Regions from separate parts of the Lysinibacillus sp. NPDC086135 genome, predicted to be linked through region 3. Evidence: riboswitches for the same ligand, from Rfam matches in the RefSeq annotation. Region 3 holds a riboswitch; each other region holds the start of a gene.
The links. Region 3 has a riboswitch for S-adenosylmethionine ahead of ACIPKN_RS23325 (MetQ/NlpA family ABC transporter substrate-binding protein). Riboswitches for the same ligand answer to the same signal wherever they lie in the genome.

Region 1 (5,576 bases), on a different contig from region 3:
CCAATATTATAAACTTTTTTCATTGTAAACCCCCTGTTATATTCAAAAGTAACTAAAAGTACCCTACGTAACTTTCTAGCATGCATGAATATTACTATACACTATACAAAAAATCAAAGGAGATATTAATAGAATGAATGATACAAAAGCGCCAAATGCTAAATTCACATTACTCGCACTTGCAATCAGTGCATTTGGTATCGGCTCTACAGAATTTATAAGCATCGGACTGCTACCATTAATTACAAAAGATTTTACTATAACATTAAGTACTGCAGGTTTAACCGTATCCATATATGCACTAGGTGTAACTATTGGTGCACCGCTTTTAACAGCATTAACATCGCGCCTTAGTCGCAAAAAAGTGTTACTGCTCGTTATGGTGCTGTTTATTATCGGTAATTTACTTGCAGCCTTAGCACCCTCATTCTCATTACTACTAACTGGGCGTGTTATTTCGGCATTGGCACATGGTGTGTTTATGTCCATTGCCTCTGTGATAGCTGCAGATGTTGTGGCACCAAATAAACGAGCAAGTGCAATAGCTTTTATGTTTACAGGACTAACATTAGCAACTGTGACTGGTGTCCCACTAGGAACTTTTATTGGACAAGTAACTGATTGGCGGATGTCGTTTATTTTCATAGTTATCATAGGTATTATTGGATTAATTAGTAATGCCTTGCTTGTGCCAAGTCACTTATCGAAAGGTAATCCAATATCCATTCGAGATATTGGTAAAGTATTAGGGAATATTCGAATGTTATTAATCCTCTTTATTACTGCAATTGGGTATGGTGGCGCATTCGTCGTATACACCTATGTTTCTCCTATTTTAGAGCAGTATATGGGCTACTCACCAAAGGCAATTGTCGTGATCTTAGTTGTATACGGTATTTTTGTTGCCATCGGAAATACATTAGGTGGTCATTTTGCGAATAGTAACCCTTTACGCTCTATCTTTATTATCTTTATAGGATTAGCATTAGCACTACTCGGCATCAACTTCTTTTTAGAATCATCAATCATAGGATTAATAATGGTCTTTATGATGGGGCTATTTATGTTTATGAATGTACCAGGATTACAGCTTTATGCCGTTCAGCTTTCAGAAAAATATACACCATCAGCTATTTCAATGGCTTCAGCATTAAATATTTCGGCCTTTAACATTGGTATTTTTCTAGGATCATACATTGGAGGAATTATTGTTAGCCACCAATCATTAGCTCATACTCCTATATATGGATTCGGTATGGTGATGATTGCCGCAGTTACTACCTTCCTATCGTTACACTTCGATAGAAATAAACAATAGATTTCTCTAGAATAACATTAATGAAAGGAAGCCTTAACCATACATAAGGCTTCCTTCTTGTTTTTATCCCATTTTAAGGAAATTATCGTCAAAATAGGCCTTAAAAAATTCTAATGCCGAGAACTGAGTCCCAAAAGAACCTGATATATACTCTTTTTCATTCCACTCGAGCCCATTTTGCTCATGATTTTCAAAGCATCAGCTGTTAACACCGAAAGTCTATATTGCACATAAGATACTGTATCAGCTATAGGATAGGAGGAATTTAGTTGTATTACAATCCTTATCCGTATTTTGTCTATCCTAATTATTATCCGGCATGGGTAATGGCAAATCAACCAACAATTCAACACCCTTCCAGCCATCTAGCAATGCCGACAACCCCAATGAATAGAAGTCCATTTCCAATCGTCAATACAAATAAATTAAAGACTTCCGCGAATCGGATCAAGGTTATTATGCAGCAAGCACAGTTACTTACGGATAAAATTGATGAATCCGAGCAATTTGCACATGATCTTATGAACGCAGCACAACAATCAAATAAAACCGAAGTTGAAAAGTTAATTTCCTCAACAGGCATTACTGTAAAATTCGAAACTACCTATACACCAGATGGATTTCGTATAACATTTACTGAAAGTAGCTGTTGTAAGCTAACACTAATTTTAGGTTGGTGAAGAGTTGGCCCTTTGAAGAGGGCCTCTTTCTTTTACCTTTAGCATCATTATGAATTTTAACCTTGTATCCCCATCAAACTTGTAAACTATAAAAAAATATGCTAAAGTGTTTGTAAACATTATTTCTGAAAATTCTTATATCGCATTTTCTTATCAAGAGAGACGGAGGGATTGGCCCTATGAAGTCTCAGCAACCAGCCTATAGGTATGGTGCTAATTCCAATTGGCAAAATTCTGCCTTGAAAGATGAGAAGACTTACTTCAGTTGCTTTGCACGAGAGTCCTCTTCTTCAAGGAGGACTCTTTTTTTATTGTTGCATTCAAAAAAATTAAAAGAAAGCAGGGAAATAGTATGGCAAACGAACTTTTACAAGCAATTCAACTATTGAAATCAAAAAAATGGGTAGACTTAACGCATACATTTGGTCCAAATTCTCCACATTTCTTTATGTTTGATGATGCTAAATTTGAAACATTATTTTCACATGATGATGGTTTCTTTGCACAGCAATTCACTTTCCCAGGGCAATACGGAACACATATCGACCCACCTATCCATTTTGTGCGAGATACACGCTATCTAGATGAATTGGAGCTAAAAGAACTAGTACTACCACTAATCGTTATTGATAAATCGAAGGAAGCCGACGTAAATAACGACTACACGTTAAGTGTTCAAGATATTCTTGACTTTGAAGCTGAAAATGGGGAAATTGAAGCAGGTACCTTTGTTGCGTTCCGTACCGATTGGAGTAAACGTTGGCCAGATAAAGAATCTTTCAGCAACAAAGACGCTGATGGCAATAATCATATTCCTGGCTGGGGATTAGAAGCGTTACAATTTTTATTCAACGAACGACAAGTAAGTGCTATTGGCCACGAAACTTTTGACACGGATTCAGCAGCAGATTTCCGTAGAAATGGAAAATTAGACGGCGAATATTTTGTGCTAGAGCAAGATACTTACCAAATTGAGCTTATGAAAAATTTAGATAAGCTACCTCCAAAAGGCGCTGCTATATTCAATATCGTGCCAAAGCCTGAAAAAGCATCTGGATTCCCTGTCCGTTCATTTGCAATATTACCGTAATATAGCAAAAGGTCTGATTCAAGTACGCTTAATATAGGGTAAATAGTATAATAAAATAAAACTAGACCTTATATTTAGAGGATTTGAGTTTGATTATATATAATAAAACTTTATAATCAAACTTTTATTTGTATATAAAAATACATCCATTAAATCTTTATTGAGATAATGGATGTATTTTTTATTGTGGTCTTTTAATAAAGATAGATAATTTTCTTATTCCACAATCGGGCCAGATTGTTGAATAACAGTCTTTTTAAGAAATGTTACCTAACGACGCTTGTGCAAAAATAATATTGTTGTTTAATTTACAATAAAGTCATTTAAAAAATAATATAGTTGTTTAAAAATCCTTATTCCGAACGAACAAGTTAGTGGAAGTAATAGTAATTAGGTTTGGCTGGGAAAATTGTCGATGATATTAAAAAAGACACCGAAGTGTCTTATGTTTTTCAAATTAAGCATACCGATAAATTGAAATTTAATTACTTAACATTTTGCTTATCTTGGGAGCAATGTATTTTATCGGTGAGTGTATACAAACCATGTAATGCTTGCTGTTAATAATGCTGACGAAATCAAAGCTGTAAGAACACTATATGTTCGCCAAATAAGTATCGTTGACCAATCTAAAGCACAGCACAGTATACCCAGGGCAATCGTAGCGATCAGGAAAATAATTGTTACGATTATTCTCTTTTTTGTCATTGGCTGCCGCTCATTCGTTTTCCTTCTGCGTAATCCTAAGAGAAATAACAAAACGGCCAATAGGCAAAGAATAATTGTGATAGACGACAAAGTGATATCCAAAAGCTGTGTGCCGCTTATTTCATATGACTGAGTTAGATTGCCGTCTAATATATCTTTAACTTTTAGTACCAGGTTTATATTGGTATTTGCACCGTTGCTCAGCAAGCAGACGGCTGTTCGTTCATTTAGCAGTATGGCTACTTCGGTTCTGAAATTTGGATTGCCCCCAGTGTGTTCTATAATCGTTTGGTCGGCGTTTACCGACCAGCCTGCCGCATAATGCATATCGTTGACAGCCGAAACAGACATATCACCCCTATGTGATTTTTCGATAACCGTGTGAAATATTTCGGGTATGTCCTGCACAATACCCATCTGTATACCCATCCAACGCGCCATATCTTTTGTATTAGAAATGATGTAGCCTGCGGGTTTATTCCCCGCATAATCCGGAGCTTTAAATGGAGTTGTCATAAAAAAGGAAGTACGGTAGCCCTGTGCCAACTGTCCAGTGGCTTGAGCATCTTCTTTATAAGCATACGTCTGGTGAAGACCTAACGGCTGAAATACCTGTTCCCTCATAAAGTCTTCATAGCTTTGTCGCGACACAATCTCAATAACCAAACCCAATACGTCATAATTAACGGTTCCATAGTTATACTGTTCACCGGGAGGGAACGCCAATTCAGCATCTACGAGCATTTCCACAGTCTTTTGCAACATATCCGGTGTATTGCCTTGTGGAATATTTTGAGTATGCCTAATATTTGTTAGACCACTGGTATGGTGAAGAAAGTTATTTAGTGTAAGGCTTTGCATATCAACAGGTTTCCCTTGATACTTTAACGTAAACCAAGGTAAATATTTTTGGACAGGGTCAGTCATTGAGAGCAGCCCTTGTTCTTCCAACAGCATAATACCCATACCGGTAAAAGCTTTACTGACCGAAGCTAACTCATAGAGTGTATTTTCACTTGCAGACAACCCCTTTTCACGGTCTGCATACCCTGAAGAAAAGTAGAACACTTCATCATCAGCAAGTATTGAGATTGACATTCCCGGCACACCTGATATACGAGAGGCATCATCTAGCAACGCTTGTATTGCCGCAGATTTCGAATCTGACAACGCATAACTTTGTGTTGCGAATCCTGAGAATAATATAAATATCGTTAATACAAAAACAATAATCTTTTTCATAAACTCTCCTTTTCGAAAAATTATAAGAGAATAATATAAATAACCTACTTTTACAACTACTAAACTAATTTTAATTTATCTTTCTATTCACCTATATAATATCAAGTAATTGTGAAGAGTTACACTTAACGAATAGAGCGTTAGTTCAATAAGAAAAACGATCTTCAACAATCGGGCGCGATTATGAAGTACCGCTGTAGAAAATGATCAAACTTTTTTATAATAGGCAAACTAAAAAATGCTAAAGAAGCATCCATTTTGATTAATCTTTTTTCAAAATGATGCTTCTTATTAATCTTAGTGTAAGGATTTACGAGGTGTTTTTGTTCAAACTTTATTTTAAAGCTACTTTTATATTCCATTAAGAATTTTTTGTATGGCAGTTACATATCCAGCCTTATATATCTGAATCCCGTCTTCTTTAACTCTGCCATAATTATCGGTAGTCCATCCCTGATGGCTCATAAATTCGTTTGATATGGCATTTCTAAGAGCATCTATTTCGGTATCTGTCAGATTATAAGAAGGCTCGACTATA
Region 2 (5,576 bases), on a different contig from region 3:
ACAATACTAATAGCAGACTGACAATGGTAATAATCACTTGATATTTTTTTTTCATATATATCCCCCTAAAACTACTATTATGTATTATACACAAAGTTACTAATATGAAAAGTAGAATTCTCAAAATAGGGAATAAAAAAAAGGGAACGACTGAAATCGTTCCCTTTGCTTAGTAAATTATTTTAATGGACCGCCAAGTTTAGTGATAGCTTCAGAAACATTTGAGAATTTCTTGAAGTTTTCGTTGAATAAACCAGCAAGTTCAGCAGCTTTTTTATCATAAGCAGCTTTGTCTGCCCATGCATCACGAGGATTAAGCACTTCTGTCGGTACACCTTCAATAGAAGTTGGAATGTTTAAACCGAATACTGAATCTTGAATTGTTTCAACATCAGTTAATTTGCCATCAATTGCAGCACGTACCATTGCACGAGTGTAAGAAAGCTTCATTCGGCTACCAGTACCGTATTCGCCACCAGTCCAACCAGTGTTCACTAAGAATACTTGTGCACCGTGCTCGTCAATTTTTTGACCTAACATTTCAGCATAAACTGTTGCTGGAAGTGGAAGGAATGGAGAACCGAAGCAAGTTGAGAATACTGGTTCTGGCTCTGTTACACCACGTTCTGTACCAGCAAGTTTAGATGTGAAACCGCTTAGGAAGTGGTACATTGCTTGCTCTTTTGTTAATTTACTGATTGGAGGTAATACACCAAACGCATCAGCTGTTAAGAAGATAATTGTTTTTGGGTGACCTGCAACAGATGGATCAACAATATTTTCGATGTATTGAATTGGATAAGCTACACGCGTATTTTCTGTTAATGAACCATCATCATAGTCACAAACTCGAGTTTCTGGATCAACAGCTACGTTTTCTAGAACAGAACCGAAGCGGATTGCGTTGTAGATTTCTGGTTCTTTTTCAGCAGAAAGGTTAATTGTTTTTGCATAGCAACCGCCCTCAATGTTGAATACACCGTTATCAGACCAACCGTGTTCATCGTCACCGATAAGCTTACGGTCAGGATCAGCTGATAAAGTTGTTTTACCAGTACCAGATAAACCGAAGAATAATGCAACATCTCCAGCTTCACCAACGTTTGCTGAGCAGTGCATTGAAAGGATGCCTTGTTGTGGTAACAAGTAGTTCATAATACCGAAAATAGATTTTTTGATTTCACCAGCGTATTCAGTACCACCGATTAGGATAATTTTCTTTTCTAGTGATACAATGATGAATGTTTCAGAAGCAGTACCATCAATAGCAGGATCTGCTTTAAAGTTAGGAGCTGAGATAACTGTGAAGTCAGCAACATGAGAAGCCAATTCTTCTTCAGTTGGACGGATAAATAATTGATGAGCGAAAAGATTGTGCCAAGCATATTCATTGATTACTTGGATGCTTAATTGCGAATCTTTGTCAGCACCAGCAAAGCCTTTGAATACGAATAATTCTTCACGTTCTTTTAAATATTTTACTACTTTTACATATAAGTTATCGAACACTTCAGAAGAAATTGGTCGGTTAACTTTTCCCCAGTCAATTTTATCCTTTGTGCTCTCTTCTTCTACCGTATATTTATCTTTAGGTGAACGACCAGTGTATTTGCCAGTTTCTGCACGAACTGCGCCATCTACTGTTAACATAGCTTCACCACGAGATGTAGCTTTTTCAGCTAATTGTGGTACTGAAAGTTGAACATTAATGTTACCGCCGTTTAATAATTCCTTCAGTTCGTTTGCAATTTCTACTGAATTCATCGATTAAATACCATCCTTTTTTATAGTATTCCCTTGAGTCTGAGGGAGATTTTCTTAATTTCAAAAATAGTATAACACAATTGCTTAAATAATCTATACTAATTCAGAAATTATTTTTCAGATTTTATTACTTTTCAAGAAAACGACAAAAAGTAAATTGATTCGTTTTTATAATGCTTTTTACCCTATTTATAAGTGATCACACATTCACTTTCGACACAGCAAAATTGTGTTTGGAAGCTTTTGGCTAACATGGGGTTCGCACAGGATGTGAAGTTTTAGCTTGTTTTTTATAGTTGGAGCTTGTCTTCGACTAAAAAGGGGCTATAATCATATTCATCCACCACATGTTTTGTAGCTAACGCTTTGCTTTTGCTGCAAAATGTACTGTAAAGGGTTACACATATGTTAACACATGATGTGAGGTGGAGAGTAGGGATTATTTTGTTTTAATTTACAGCATAACCCAAATTCCTTTCTGTATAAATCCCATACTTTCTTTGAATACAACCAATTATGCCACAGCATGCTTTCGCCAGAGAAGACACTCGCTGAAAGAAGATAAAAATATTTGACAATGTTCGACCATTTACGTATTATGAGATATTGAACGGATACTCTTATCCCGAGCTGGTGGAGGGTCAGGCCCTGTGAAACCCGGCAACCTGCATGAACTATTTCACGACATGCGCTGGTGCCAATCTGATGCAAGGGGAAACTCCCTTGAACGATAAGAGTGAAAGGTTACGAAGTCATTATTCCTTTCCTCATGTTAAGTAAGCGTGAGAAAAGGATTTTTTTATTGTTAAAAACGAATTAAAGGAAAGTATACAGTCCTTTCCTTATTATAATGACGGATCTTTCGAAAATCCTCGTGTTAAAAGCATCAGCTGTTTATTTGTGCGAAAGCGTAGTGACAGCAACAAATGTTTACTGTGCGAAAGTGCAACGACAGCAACAACGGCTTGAGAGTTCAATCCTTAGGGGCGAACTTGACATGGGTAATGAGTACCGTATTAATTCGCAAATATTATTTGTAAAAGTAATAGGAGGAAAATCAAATGACAAACCGTCGACTGTTTACATCAGAGAGTGTAACAGAAGGACATCCAGACAAAATTTGTGACCAAATCTCGGATGCCATTTTAGATGCTATTTTAGCAGAAGATCCAAACGCGCGTGTAGCGTGTGAAACAACAGTAACAACAGGCTTAGCGTTAGTAGCAGGAGAAATTACTACTTCTACTTATGTAGATATTAAAGGTATCGTTCGTGATACTGTAGCAGAAATCGGTTATACACGTGGGAAATACGGCTTTGATGCTGAAAACCTAGCAGTACTTGTTGCGATTGGCGAGCAATCACCTGATATTGCCCAAGGTGTTGACCAAGCATTAGAGGCGCGTGAAGGCTCTATGACAGACGCTGACATTGAAGCAATTGGTGCAGGTGACCAAGGTTTAATGTTCGGTTATGCATGTAACGAAACGCCAGAGCTTATGCCATTACCAATTAGTTTAGCGCATAAATTAGCTCGTCGTTTAACGGAAGTACGTAAATCTGGTGAATTAGCATATTTACGCCCAGATGGAAAAACGCAAGTAACGGTTGAATATGATGAAAACAATGTACCAGTACGCGTTGATACGATTGTCATTTCAACACAGCATGATGAAGAAGCTACACTTGAGCAAATTCAAGCAGACTTAAAAGAATTCGTTATTACTCCAGTTGTTCCAAGTGAATTACTAGATGCCGATACTAAATATTTCATCAACCCAACTGGCCGATTCGTAATTGGTGGTCCTAAAGGGGATGCTGGTTTAACTGGACGTAAAATCATCGTTGATACATACGGTGGCTATGCACGTCATGGTGGAGGTGCTTTCTCAGGTAAGGATGCAACTAAGGTAGACCGTTCAGCGGCATATGCAGCACGCTATGTGGCGAAAAATATCGTAGCTGCTGGTTTAGCTGATCGAGCTGAAGTACAACTAGCTTATGCGATTGGTGTTGCTCAACCTGTATCTATTGCTGTTGATACATTTGGAACAGGAAAAGTTACGGAAAGTGAAATTGTAAAATGGGTACGCGAGCTATTTGATCTACGCCCAGCGGGGATTATTAAAATGCTTAACCTTCGTCGTCCTATTTATAAGCAAACTGCCGCATATGGTCACTTCGGTCGTACAGATTTAAATGTACCTTGGGAACAAACAGACAAAGCTGACGCATTAAAAGAAAAAGCAGGTTTATAAACTATTCAGCTAAAGCAATGAAGTGTCTGGAAAAATATTTTAAAATACTATTACAGAAAGGGGCTCAATATTCTTATAGCCCCTTTCACTGTTTTTAACGAAAAAAATAAGCTCCTAATCATAATCATGGGGGGCTCGGTTACCCAAGAAAACGTGGAGCTGCTTTGATTTAGTTAAATTAATTTTTTAGTTGAAGAGATTTATAGTATTGACCCTTTTCTACATATTCACGTATGATGCGTTCCATATCTTCTTTATCTTCATCATTTAATTCTCTTACAACTTTTGCAGGACGGCCTAGTGCTAAGCTATTTGGAGGAATTACTTTGCCTGGAGGAACTAGACTACCCGCCCCAATGAATGCACCCTCTCCAATCTCCGCTCCGTCTAATACTATAGAGCCCATACCTATTAAGGCTTTTTTTCGAATCGTACAGCTATGTAAAGTTACTTGATGTCCTACTGTTACTTCATCTTCAATAATTAGTGGATATTTAGGGCTTTGATGTAAGCAACAGAGGTCTTGAATACTAACTCTTTTTCCTATAATTGTTGGTGATACATCTCCTCGAATAACTGTGTTAAACCAAATTGTTGTTTCAGCACCTATTGTAACGTCGCCAGTAACTGTTGCATAATCAGCAATGAAAACAGAAGGATCGATATTGGGTTTTTTACCTTTAAATGGATAGATCATGAGTATCGCCTCTTTTCTTTCTATGATGTAATATTATCGTATCAAATACGCAACATGATGGAAATATAAAATTAAAATGATCTAGATATTCCGATATAATCATTGTGTAATTATTTTTTTAGGAGGACTATGTGAAATGTGGAAATGGGAAGCTGATGGACAAGCAAAGGCTGTGGTTGCTATTCTTCATGGTGCATATGAAAATCACCGTTGGTATGCATGGCTTATAGAAAAACTTAGATTGGAAGGCTTCCACATAGTCATGGGGGATTTACCTAATCATGGAGTAAATGTAGGATATTCAAAAATTCACGATGAAGATTTTAAAGAATACAACAAATATACAAGGAATTTAATCGAGAATGCATTTTCGTATAATTTACCTGTCATTTTAATAGGACATGGGCTTGGCGCGACTCTATTACTACATACCATGCAAAAACGAAAATATGAATGTGCAGGAATTATTTTAACTTCACCATGGCTTCATTTAAAGCTATTGCCAGGTAAACTCTCAAATGCTTTAACTAGTTTAAGTGCCTTGACTGCCAATGTGAAACTGACCCATGAAATTACATTAGAATCATTAACGCGCAGTATAGAAGGTAGAGATGAGATGAAGGATGAAGTTCCTTTTTCATCCGTTGTTTCAGTGAAATGGTATCGCGAGCTACAACAAATGATGCGCAATTTAGTGTTATTGCCTAAGGCTGAATTCCCAAATAGGCCTATGTTAGTTATGACAGCTGAAAAAGATAACATTACTGAAACTAAACAAACAAGGAATTGGCTTTATCAGATGGAATTTACAGAGTTTCAATTCAAAGAATGGGCAAACTGTTATCATAATCTATTTC
Region 3 (5,576 bases):
GTCTTCATCAATGCCTTGTGCTGGAGAAAAGAATCTTGAGACAATATCAATCCCCTCATCTTTAGAACGACTTGTAATACAAACACCACGTACCGGGAACTGTTTCATCGCTTGAAAATCAGCTTTGAAATCCGCAATATACTCTTCGTGACTTAACTCCACTATATAATCCAATTCTGTTTTCCCTACATATGTTGGTTTCACACCTAGCCATTCTTCAAGCTCCAAAGGACATTCAATCTCTTCTAACTGATACTTTTGAATTGTTATTTCAACTAATTCATTGAACCAATTTGCTTGCAGAGGGCCACTTACAGTCTGGAATATAATCGAAGAATTGATAGGTACAATCCCTTGTTTCCAGAGTAAAAAAGCGCTAGCGATTGTTCCATGTCCACAAATCGGTATTTCCTTTGCCGGCGTAAACCATCTAAGAAAAAAATTATTATCCTTCCTTTGAACAAAAGCTGTTGTCGGTACTGGGATCTCTTGAGCAATTTTCTGCATGGTCGACTCAGGTATCGTTGAATCAAGTAAACATACTGCTGCGGGATTTCCCTTGTAAAGCTCTGTAGTAAAAGCATTGACGATAAAATACGAGACTTTGTTCAATTTTCCCACCTCATTTTGGTCACTTTTGATTTTTAATTAACTGAAAATACTCTAGACAATTACTAAAAAAAGTAATATTATGTGCATCATATCTCCAATAATTATTATATTCTGAAAAAGGTGGACGTGCATGGAATTCTCAAAAAAACTACAGCAACTCCCAACTCAATTTTTTGCAGAACTTGTGCAAAAAGTAAACGCTGCTCTTGCTGAAGGACGTGATGTTATCAATCTTGGTCAAGGTAATCCAGATCAACCCACCCCTTCACACATTATTAAAGCATTACAGGAGGCGGCAAAAAATCCTCAAACTCATCAATACTCTCCATTTCGTGGCATAGCAGAATTACGCCAAGCAGCAGCAAGCTGCTACAAACGTGAATACAATGTGGACATTGACCCTGAAACAGAAGTTGCTATTCTCGGTGGTACGAAAATTGGCCTTGTTGAGCTACCGTTAGCTGTTTTAAACCCCGGTGACACTATGCTATTACCTGATCCTGGATATCCAGATTACTTATCTGGTGTCGTATTAGGTGATGTTAATTTTGAAGTTATGCCTCTTTTCGCAGAAAATGATTTCCTGCCAGATTATAATGCTTTATCCAATGAAGTAAAAGAAAAGGCGAAGTTGCTGTACTTGAATTACCCGAATAATCCAACTGGCGGTACTGCAACATTTGAATTTTTCGAAGAAACAGTACGCTTTGCAAAAGAGCACAACATTATCGTCGCACATGATTTTGCCTACGGAGCGATTGGATTTGACGGCAATAAACCTATCAGCTTCCTGCAAGCTGATGGTGCTAAAGATGTCGGTATCGAAATGTATACATTATCCAAAACGTATAATATGGCAGGCTGGCGCATTGGTTTTGCAGTTGGTAACCCCGACATTGTCGCAGCCATTAACCTTATTCAAGATCATCTTTTTTGTAGTCAATTTCCTGCCGTACAACAAGCCGCGGCAGTTGCACTTACTGCTTCCCAGAGTTGCGCAGATAAGCTAAGAGCGACTTATGAGCGTCGACGAAACGTCCTGATCGAAGAAGCCCAGCGAATTGGTTGGCAAGTAACAGCACCGAGAGGCTCTTTTTTTGCATGGCTCCCTGTTCCACTAGGTTTTACGAGTGAACAATTTGCCGATATATTGCTCGACAAAGCTGATATCGCAGTAGCTGCAGGCAGTGGCTTCGGTCAATATGGTGAAGGTTATGTACGGGTTGGTTTACTTGTTAGTGAAGACCGCTTACGTGAAGCGATCAGCAGAATTGAAAAATTAAACTTATTTAGCTCCTGAACATTTCAATCAAAAACTGTTCCATTAGCTCAAACTTGCTATGGGGACAGTTTTTTCTCTCTCTTACTTACTCCACCCCTTCTTCTAGCGGATTCTTTCACAACTAAATATTATAATAAAATAAAAAATTTTAAAAATTCAATTGACTTACTATATCCTATAATTTATATTAGTTCTATCGGATTTACAAAAAAATATTATAAATCTCTTATCAAGAGTAGCTGAGGGACTGGCCCTATGAAGCTCGGCAACCTCCTTTTTTAAGGAAGGTGCTAATTCCTGCAAACGAGCATCGTTTGAAAGATAAGAGAGGACAATTTTTCATGAGCCTCTCTTAATTTTTTAAGAGAGTTTTTTTATTTTTATTACCGATAAAACAACTTTGGAGGTATGTTTCATGAAAAAGAACAACAAGATTTTATTAGGTTTAGCAAGTCTTACATTAGTAGCAGCATTAATGGGCTGTGGTACTAAAGAAAATAGTAAAGATAGTCAACGTAAGACTATTAATGAAAATAAGATTGTAGTAGGTGTAACTTCTGGACCGCACGAACAAATTGCTGAGGTTGTAGCGAAAGTTGCCAAAGAAAATGGCTTAGAGGTAGAACTAAAATCTTTCTCTGATTATGTTTTACCAAATACATCGTTAGTAGAGGGCGATCTTGATGTAAACAGTTATCAACACAAGCCATTCCTCGATACATTTAACAAAGATCACAATACAGATTTAGTGCCAGTTGGAAAAACAATTTTAAATCCTCTAGGCATATACTCCGAGAAATATAAATCATTCGATGACGTTCCAGATGGTGCAACGTTCGGATTACCGAATGATCCAACGAACGGGGCTCGTGCACTATTTGTACTTCAAAAGGCAGGCTATATTAAATTAAAAGACGGTGCAGACTTAACAGCATCTATTCGCGATGTGGAAGAAAACAAAAAGAATTTGAAATTCATTGAATTAGAGGCTGCACAAATTCCTAAACAGCTTAGTGAAGTAGATGTAGCTGCCATTAATACAAACTTCGCTCTTGATGCTGGCATTAATCCTAAAAAAGACTCCATTCTTTTAGAATCTACGGACTCTCCATATGTGAATTACATTGTGGTGCGCGCTGAAAACAAAGATGACCCAACGATCAAAAAATTTGTTGAAGCTTATCAATCTGATGAGGTACGCAAATTTATTGAAGAAAAATTCCAAGGCTCTGTAATTCCAAGCTGGTAAGTGACGATTAAGAATATCAAGAATCTGCGAGACTCCTACAGGAAAGTTAGCAGATTCTTGCTTTATAGAAGGACTTAGAAAGGAGATATCACCGTATGATTCAACTAGAAAATATAACAAAAGAATTTAAAACTAAAAATGGTATCGTCAAAGCAGTAGATGGTATTAACCTGCATGTCAAAAAAGGTGAAATTCATGGGGTTATTGGCTACAGTGGTGCAGGAAAGAGTACCCTTATTCGCTGTGTGAATTTATTAGAACGTCCGACAACAGGAAAGGTATTAATCGATCATGTAGATATTACTTCCCTTTCTCTAAACGACCTTCGCAAAACTCGGCAAAAAATCGGGATGATCTTCCAGCATTTTAACCTTTTAAAAACAGCGACTGTTTACAACAATATCTCGGTACCATTAAAGCTTCTTGGCTATAACGACTCTGAAGTAAAAAAACGCGTTACAAAATATGCAGAAATTGTTGGCCTAACGGAGAAATTGGATAGCTATCCTAGCCAGCTTTCAGGTGGTCAAAAGCAACGTGTCGCTATTGCGCGTGCCCTAGCCCAAGAGCCCGAGATTTTGCTTAGTGATGAAGCGACAAGTGCACTCGATCCCGAAACAACGGACGCCATTCTTGAGCTTCTCTTGAAAATTAATCGTGAGCTAGGCATCACTATTTTACTTATTACACATGAAATGAATGTTATTCAAAAAATTTGCGATGCTGTATCCGTTCTTGAATCAGGGGCGGTTGTGGAATATGGCTCTGCTATAGAACTATTTTCGAAGCCTCAGCATCCAACAACACGAAAATTTTTAAATACCATTTCTCAACGTAATTTATCCCCTTCTCTTATCAAGCAATTAAATGTTTCGGGAAGTGTTATTCGTTTAACATTCCTTGGTGAAAGTACAGGGAAACCATTACTAGCAGAAGTGAGTAAAGTTTATGATGTACAACCAAATATTTTATCAGCCAATATCATAGAATTAAAAAACGGCATTGTCGGTAATATTGTCGTGCATCTACACGGTGAAGCACATATCGTAGAAAAAGCACTTAAGTATTTTACAGAAAACGGGGTAAGCGTTGAAGAATTAGGAGGCGAATTAAATGAATAGCATTCAAAGCTTCTTTGCAGATTGGTCAGATGTTATTGGGAAATCCATTCTCGAAACCTTCCAAATGGTTGGGATTTCATTATTCTTTTCTATTTTAATTGGGATTCCTTTGGGGCTTTTAATCGTTTTAACTCGCCCGGGGCAATCGTTTGAAAATAAATTTCTCTACCAATTTTTCAATTTATTTATTAATATTATTCGCTCTGTACCGTTCATTATTTTACTATTTTTCATTTTACCGTTCACGAAGCTAATCGTTGGCACAACTATTGGTGTAAAAGGTGTTATCGTGCCACTTGTTGTTTATACAGCGCCTTATATTGCGCGACTTATGGAAACAGCACTTTTAGAAGTTGATCCAGGTGTTGTGGAAGCTTATACAGCAATGGGTATTAAACGTAGTCATATTATTTGGAACGTCTTATTACGCGAGGCACGCCCATCCATTATTTTAGGTTTAACGATTGCCACAATCGGTCTTATAGGAGCAACAGCAATGGCAGGAATGGTTGGTGCTGGTGGTCTAGGTGATCTCGCATACCGTTACGGCCATTTACGCTATGAGGTTGACGTGATGTATGCGACAGTGTTCATCTTAATCATCCTCGTGCAGAGTATTCAATCACTAGGTAACCGCTTTGCTACGAAGTTAAAGAAAGATTAGTAGGAGGTTTACGATGACAAAGACAACACATAGCGACCTACTGTTAAAAAATATTAATGCACAGGCCCCCTTCCCTATTTGCTTTACAGATTTAGAAAAGGCAGTTGCAGAAAAATTGGAAGCTGGTCCGTTTGGTTACATCCGTTCAGGCGCTGGCGGCGAGCAAACATTAAGGAATAACCGTACAGCCTTTGAAAAATACTCTATCATTCCTCGCTTTTTACAAGATGTTTCAAGTATTGATACATCGATTGAACTGTTCGGAAAAGTATATCCAACTCCGTTCTTATTTGCCCCTGTTGGCATGAACAAAATGGCGCATGACGAAGGAGAGCTGGCCGTTGCACGTGCAGCTGATCAATTAAAAATTCCATATATTCAAAGCACAGTTTCAAGCTATGCACTCGAGAATGTGGCACAAACAGCTCCCACTGCTACTAAATGGTTTCAATTATATTGGTCAACAAATGAGGAAATTGCCTATAGCATGGCCGCTCGAGCCGAAGCAGCTGGTTTTGAGGCTATCGTTTTAACTGTAGATACAGTCATGCTTGGCTGGCGTGAAGAGGATGTTCGTAATCAATTTTCACCATTAAAGCTTGGGTATGCACGAGGAAACTATATGAATGACCCTGTTTTTACTGCTTC

Region 1: another riboswitch for S-adenosylmethionine. It lies ahead of ACIPKN_RS21940 (cyclase family protein); the one in region 3 lies ahead of ACIPKN_RS23325 (MetQ/NlpA family ABC transporter substrate-binding protein).
Region 2: another riboswitch for S-adenosylmethionine. It lies ahead of metK (methionine adenosyltransferase); the one in region 3 lies ahead of ACIPKN_RS23325 (MetQ/NlpA family ABC transporter substrate-binding protein).

The regions. Positions count from the first base shown of each region.
Region 1 covers NZ_JBIVCA010000021.1:9,103-14,678, forward strand. Annotated here, with positions in the region: gene ACIPKN_RS21925 (winged helix-turn-helix transcriptional regulator) at 1-23, opposite strand, end outside; gene ACIPKN_RS21930 (MFS transporter) at 134-1,318, shown strand; gene ACIPKN_RS21935 (YuzC family spore coat inner layer protein) at 1,588-1,998, shown strand; SAM riboswitch class I at 2,146-2,251, shown strand; gene ACIPKN_RS21940 (cyclase family protein) at 2,351-3,088, shown strand; gene ACIPKN_RS21945 (serine hydrolase domain-containing protein) at 3,611-5,038, opposite strand; gene gmtX (gamma-mobile-trio protein GmtX) at 5,390-5,576, opposite strand, start outside.
Region 2 covers NZ_JBIVCA010000001.1:23,307-28,882, forward strand. Annotated here, with positions in the region: gene ACIPKN_RS00120 (alpha/beta hydrolase) at 1-55, opposite strand, end outside; gene pckA (phosphoenolpyruvate carboxykinase (ATP)) at 178-1,764, opposite strand; SAM riboswitch class I at 2,382-2,501, shown strand; gene metK (methionine adenosyltransferase) at 2,826-4,022, shown strand; gene ACIPKN_RS00135 (gamma carbonic anhydrase) at 4,201-4,719, opposite strand; gene ACIPKN_RS00140 (alpha/beta hydrolase) at 4,856-5,576, shown strand, end outside.
Region 3 covers NZ_JBIVCA010000024.1:19,776-25,351, forward strand. Annotated here, with positions in the region: gene ACIPKN_RS23315 (PhzF family phenazine biosynthesis protein) at 1-612, opposite strand, end outside; gene ACIPKN_RS23320 (pyridoxal phosphate-dependent aminotransferase) at 743-1,912, shown strand; SAM riboswitch class I at 2,118-2,222, shown strand; gene ACIPKN_RS23325 (MetQ/NlpA family ABC transporter substrate-binding protein) at 2,310-3,143, shown strand; gene ACIPKN_RS23330 (methionine ABC transporter ATP-binding protein) at 3,239-4,264, shown strand; gene ACIPKN_RS23335 (methionine ABC transporter permease) at 4,257-4,928, shown strand; gene ACIPKN_RS23340 (alpha-hydroxy acid oxidase) at 4,942-5,576, shown strand, end outside.